DNA from 2 places in the Aurantivibrio infirmus genome. Region 1 is predicted to be linked to the other one. Evidence: predicted binding sites of a transcription regulator. Region 1 holds the regulator's gene; the other holds the start of a gene.
What was found. Region 1 encodes PhoB, which activates phosphate uptake and scavenging genes when phosphate is short. Its sites were predicted from a motif close to TGTCATAAANNTGTAACA; they were not measured.
Positions count from the first base shown of each region.

Region 2: ACYUCY_RS13160 (porin) is a predicted target of PhoB. The motif match lies at 2,258-2,275, and genes of this name have one in related genera.

Region 1 is NZ_BAAFSK010000006.1:281,127-284,527, reverse strand. It holds gene ACYUCY_RS15080 (GNAT family N-acetyltransferase) at 1-152, opposite strand, end outside; gene phoR (phosphate regulon sensor histidine kinase PhoR) at 203-1,492, opposite strand; gene phoB (phosphate regulon transcriptional regulator PhoB) at 1,598-2,302, opposite strand; gene ubiA (4-hydroxybenzoate octaprenyltransferase) at 2,439-3,308, opposite strand.
Region 2 is NZ_BAAFSK010000005.1:339,444-342,844, reverse strand. It holds gene ACYUCY_RS13170 (MlaA family lipoprotein) at 1-290, opposite strand, end outside; gene ACYUCY_RS13165 (hypothetical protein) at 484-981, opposite strand; gene ACYUCY_RS13160 (porin) at 1,068-2,105, opposite strand; gene ACYUCY_RS13155 (serine aminopeptidase domain-containing protein) at 2,431-3,401, opposite strand, start outside.

The DNA.
Region 1 (3,401 bases):
GTTGCCTTACTGGTTGCACCAGAATGTTCAAGTGCCCAAATAAATTCATAACGCAAAAAAGGATAGTCATTATCGCGCAAAATATCCCATGAGGCTTTATCGATATCGTCGATAGAATCGACAAATTTAATCACCAAGCCTGCGTTAGACAATGAGCTTCCTATGGTTTTTAAAATTAAGAGGTTTTGAATTGTATAAGAGACTAATCAGAAACTAAACGACTTAAAGGAAACAAACAGGTAAAGCAGCTGCCTTTTCCTGGCTCGCTATCGATATGAAGGGTGCCATCGTGACGCAGCAGCACATGCTTAACAATAGCCAAACCAAGCCCTGTTCCGCCAGTATTAATCGAACGGCTTGCGTCGACCCGGTAAAAGCGTTCGGTGAGTCGAGATAAATGAATATCATCGATGCCAATACCATTGTCGACAACCTCTACCTCTATTCCCTCTTCACCGACACGCACATTGATTTGGATATCGGTACCGGGGGGAGAATATTTAATAGCATTGATAACCAAGTTTGAAACAGCGCTATGCAATTCCTTTTGATTTCCTTTCATCAAAATTTTTGGGTCACAGTCTGCGCTGACTTGATATTTATGTTTACCGACGACTTCTGCTTCGCTCTTAACAGCATTAACTAATTGGGCTAAATTTACCGTCGTCTGATTGCCTTGAGTATCTTCAGTTTCTAAGCGAGACAAGGTAATCAAATCGTTAACCAGTAAATTCATACGATCGGTTTGTTGTTGAATTTGTACAATTGGTTTTTCCCAAGTTGGAGCTACCTCGCCGGCATGGTCCGCTAAGGTTTCTACATAGCCTTTTATGACCGTAAGTGGTGTACGCATTTCATGAGAAACATTGGCGACAAAGTCTTTGCGCATTTTTTCTAAACGATAAATACGGGTGATGTCGCGCAGTAAGACAAGGCGTTCACCGTGACCATAGTGGGTTATCTGAATCTGTAAACGCTTGGCTTTGTGTTGAGGCGAGGGAATTTCAAATGGTAAGCGGTAATCTTGATTTTCGTAATACTCAATAAATTGTGGATCGCGAATAAAATTCACCAAAGGGGTTTGTAAATCACCGGACTGGAAGGCGAGTAGTTCACTGGCATTGTCATTCCACCAAGTCATACAACCGCGGGAGTCTAAAAGTATTACGCCGTCAGGAAGTGCCGCCACCGTTTCTTGAACCCGCGTTAAGACCGCTTGTAGCCTCAAGGCTTCTCGTTCTCGGCGTCTTTGTAGATGATAGATTCGGTCAAAAATATCACCCCATATCCCGCTGGCGTCAGGTGGTAGACCTGGTTCGCGAGCGATAATCCAGCGATCTAAGCGAAAGATTTGCCATAGGGTCCAGCCCATGTAAATGGCGCCGCCGGCAATGAGCGTCCAGGCCAAATAACCGTTGATTAGGCCAAAGCCAATACAGAGACCGGTTAATATGATGACTCGCCGAATCTCGGTCGCAAACCCTCTATGCAAAACATTGCGCCTTTAAAAATTGTAAAAATTGACCACCCGAAAGAATAGGTAAGACACTAAACTCGGGTTTAGTAAGCGGTGCGCATTAAAGCAAATTTATCCCTGCTATGCAGAAAGAGGCATCTTGGTGGAAAACCGATAGCCCGCGCCGCGGACAGTTTGAATGTATCGTTCGTGTCCATCAAGGGCTAAGGCTTTACGCAGGCGGCGAATATGCACGTCGACCGTGCGTTCTTCAACATACACATTCCCCCCCCATACGTGGTCGAGGAGTTGAGAACGTGTATAAACCCGTTCTTGGTGAGTGAGAAAGAACTCTAGCAGGCGATATTCTGTCGGCCCGATCTGAATCGGGTGACTATGAATACTGACGCGATGGCTTGCAGGGTCCAAGCAGAGGCCGTTTACCTGTAAGGGCTCACTCTCTTCCTGGCCCCCAGCTCGTCTTAGCACGGCCTTTAATCGGGCGACTAGTTCGCGGGGTGAGAAAGGTTTGGTGATGTAATCGTCTGCTCCGACCTCAAGGCCTTGAATCTTATTATCTTCTTCGCCCTTTGCGGTGAGCATGATGATGGGGATCTTGGCGGTGACTTCTTCGCGTTTGAGACGACGAGCCAATTCTATTCCGCTTGTGTGGGGCAACATCCAATCGAGAAGGATTAGGTCCGGTAGGCTATCGACGATAATGCTGTGCGCATCTTGTGCGTTGCTAGCTTCGAGACAGTTGTAGTCTGCCATCTCTAAGGCTATTCGCAGCATATCTCGAATAGCGGTTTCATCGTCAACAATGAGTATTGTTTTATCTGCCATATTAGGAAATTTCCTGAAAGCCCTAGATTAACCAAGGTTGATACAGAGCTTCACTTGGTTACTGAATGGTTTCCATTTAATAAAGAGACTGTTACAAGTTTATGACAATTTCAAAATCGTGCGCGATCTTCATTGATTAAGAAAAATAGAAATTTGCCACCAGCCCCAAAAAGATGACTAATCCTACCCAATTGTTATTGAGAAATGCCCGGAAACAATCTTTTGGATGGCGAAATTTAATGAGATATTGCTGGTAAGCAAAGAAAAGCCCAGCAACCACAAGGCCTAGGAAGTAATAGAGCCCTAACTCGAAGCGGACACCGGCCATCACTAGCGCTAATAGGGTGATGGCCTGTAAAAGGCCAGTTATGAGGCGGTCGTTGCTGCCAAATAAGATTGCCGTGGATTTTATTCCCACTTTAAGATCATCTTTTCGATCAACCATCGCATAAAAGGTGTCATAAGCAACAGTCCAAAGCAGGTTAGCGATGTAAATCAGCCAGATCTCGTTTGGTAATTCCCCAGTTTGTGCAGCGTAAGCCATTGGAATACCAAATGAAAAAGCGGCGCCAAGCACTACCTGCGGTAGATGGGTATGGCGTTTCATGAAGGGATAGCAAACCGCCAAGGCGATCGCACCAAAGGACAACTTGATAGTGAGTTCATTGGTCATTAATACCAAGGCAAATGCCACCGCAGTTAACAGCGCGAACAAACAAATTGCTTCTACGCTCGATACCCGTCCGGTCACCAAGGGGCGATTACGGGTTCTTTCGACATGACCGTCTAATTTTCTATCAGCAAAATCATTAATCACACAGCCCGCAGCTCGCATAAAAAAAGTGCCGAGCACAAAAATGACTAGTACTTTGATGTTGGGTTTGCCACTGCTCGCAATCCATAAACCCCATAAGGTAGGCCACAAAAGCAACAATGTACCGATGGGCTTATCAAGGCGCATTAGTTGCAGATAGGCAACAAACTTTGAGGTCTTTGCAGTAGTCATTAGTAGCGTTTGTCCCCATGAAAAAAGAATTGGATTAAATGGCGGGAATTAATTTGGGAGGCACTATAGCACTTTAGGTAAATTCACCAAAAA
Region 2 (3,401 bases), on a different contig from region 1:
AGTATATTGCGAAGCTCAAGGAGATTACTGAAGAAATTTGAAATGCCGGTTTCGATGAAATTTGGCGTTACGAATTGGTAGGCTGTCGCGACGGGCTTAAGAACCCAACGATCAAGAGTTTCGTTAAATACGAACACCGAACGATTTAAACCTTCCCAAGGATCAACATTTTTCTCCTCCTCTGCTGCATCTTGCCCATAAGCGCTTACGCTTAAAAAGACACTTAACAATAGCGAGGAGAGAACACGGGGGTTAAAAATTCGGGATTTGATTAATGAGAGCATGGCCATTCCTTCACCTCGGCTTCTTTTTAATCAGAGAAGCAATTGAATCAAAGTAAAACGGATTGAAAAAAGTCGCCGCAGTATGCTGTTTTAGCGCTAATTTGTGAAGGCTAGAATAAGAAAAGTATCAGATGGATTTGTAGATGAGCGGGGTGTTACATGAGAGGGCTTCCGCTTCAGAAACCGCACTTTGCATCCGCTAAAGGCAACTAAAACGATAACTCAACAAATAACCGTGCTCGATTGGCTTAACCAATTCTTGGTGATTTTCCCATCCATTTGGACATTTTTCAGCCATGCGCTTAAAAATACCTAATCGAGCAGATTCAGGGCCACCGCTAACAGAGAAAGGGGCTGATTCTTCGAAAATAGTGCTCGAGTCGAGTGCAGGCGTAGCCTTTCTCTCGGAATTTTTACTCTTAGTTTCAGTGGAGTTAAGGTTCGCCGACGTTTTTGGGCTCGTGTTAACTTGGTCGCTGTCTTTTTTAACACTGTCGTTATGATCCGTTTTACGGCCAAACTTTTTATCTTGATTGCATTCCATATGCATGCGATGAAATTCTAAAGTGTCCGCCATATCTACGGTCGCTTCACATTCCTTTTCGGCCGAAAAACTTTGTGTAGAAAAAGCCAATAAAAAAGCTGCTGTGAATAAAACCGAAGGGAGAGACGTTCTCGTATGTGTTACTGGTTTCATTTTATTTCCTAACAGTTTTTTAAATGGATAATGAATAAAAAAGTGCTTACAAAAAAGGGAGTGCGAAAACACTCCCTGTTTCATTTTTAGAACTTGTGTTCCATACCGACGCCGAATACGGTTTCTTCAGTGTCGAAAATACCTGATTCATCTTCGTTCTTAGTGAAAAAAGCAAACCATTTGGTATTTTTACCTAACTTTTGATCGTAACCCAATGACAAGGTCGTGGCTTCGAAATCATTCTTTAACTGCGCATCATCTTCAGTCATTCCGTACTGGGCCTTAAACACATGCTTACCCAATTTGTACTGTCCACTGACGAATATGCCATCTTGATCAACGATATCAACCGTTTCTGAATCTTCCGCTTGTTGGTACATAAAACCAAATTGAAAATCGCCAGGGCTCCACTGTGCCACTAAACGGATGATATCCATCAAGAACTCATCATTAGCGCCAATTAGAGGGCTAAAGTTGCTAACCGTAGGGTCATCCGAAACGACGTCCTGATCAATGGCAACTGCGAACAGCAAATCATCCAAGGTATAGGTTAACGCTAGCGATATTCCGTCAGCCAAGTCATCAGCTTCGTTAGTACCGACTTGCTCTTCACCTTGATCTGTAGAAAACGCAACCGAAGCCGCAAAACCTGCGATTGTGGGAGAGGTGTACATGACAATATCGTTAATACGATTTTCACCCGCGAATGTTTCTTTGATGTCTCCCGTCAAATCGTTAAACAAATCGATTTTGTTTTGCGCCATTTTTAACGGCGTATCATGTTTTCCCGCGATGACCGTGCCGAAATCCCCGGTCAAACCTACATAACGGTTCCTGGTACGTAAATCGCGATTATCATCACCAGTCGCGTCAATTTCCCATTCAATTTTGTAAATAACATTCAAGGAATCATTTAGCTCTGACTTCCCTTGCACGCCAATTCGCGATGCATTGGTCTTTAGCTCCCACTCGTCAACATCATTGCCGGTACCAGGTACATCTAACTCCTGGTTTTCGAGGGAGAGAAAAATCTTTCCGTAAAGTTCGCCATCGATTGGGCCTTCTGCATATACGCCAGTTGCCGCCATTGACGCGAGCACTAGTGGTAAGATTTGTCGTTTCATAAGGTTACCCTTCTATTGTGTAGGTTTGAGCTCAATAAACATCCGCTAGTAGAGACGAATCTAATCATCGAGTTCCATTGTCTTTATGGTGTTGGATAATTGCCTGCAAATGGGGCGCATGAATTATCTGGAAATGGATTTTGGGAGTTAAATATTTCAAAGATATTACAGTTGTCATCTAATTGACTTTTTTTAGTCTTTTTATGGCAATATTTTTGAAATACTTCGCCTCTCGAACGAGCGCGGTTCATATTGTTGGGAGGTTTTTGGGCCTATGATGCTCACTGCGTGTGAATTATTGTTAGCTTTTCACTTTGTTAGGCGTTTAAACCAACAAATCGTCGGTATCTTCTTCTTTGTCGCCTTGTTTAGCAGTCATCAAAAGTTCACGCTCTTTTAGCCAATCATTGAGTTGTTGAAAATGATCTTCACAACTCGTTGGGTGCTGTAGTAGACCCTTGGAAGAATAATTCCTCTGGCTACCGCCACTCTTACCAACAGTAAACAAACGAGCATCATGTTGGCCCATCTCTTCAATCCAATGACGACAATCATCGGCATTACCCCATAAACCCGCATGAAGATTTGCAAAATAGGCATTGGCTGGGAGTTTTGTGGCTTGAAGTGCGTCGCCATAATTGAACTTATCAACGGGATCACGCCAATCCTCACCATTCAACCAACGCTTCCACACAGATAGAGATAAACGGGTTTCTCTTTTAATTGATTCACTGAAAGGGATTCCGACATAACCATTTAAAAAGCTGTAAACCGCAGAGGTACCGGACCACAATCTGAACCCCATGAGTTTACGCCAAGAATCCAATTGGCACTGACGGGACGCCGCGAAATGGGCCATCCCCAAGACTGGTGCCGAGAGTTGCTGCAAACGAGCGTACGCACACAATAGCAAAATACTACCCATCCCCTGCCCCAACCAAAATTGGGCTACACCAGGGCGGAGTTTTTCTAGCATGCCCAGATGGGCGGGAATATCTTCGACGATCGCCTCATGCAAACCCCAATCAGAATGCCGACCCACTTTAGGCCAACTATTACCTTTACCGCGCAAATCAGCTAAGTAAACATCGTAACCTTGGGCCGCTAGAAATTGCGCTAACCCAGCTTCGGAACGATCGGGAAGAAAGACTTGAGAATTTTCAAGAAAACCAGCCAGCATCAATATCGGTGTGCCGGTAGCATTGCGATAACAGCGTCGGAGTTCTAGCTGATTACCATTAACGAAGACGTTATGGGATTCAATACGAAGACGAACACCTTTCCACGTTATATTTT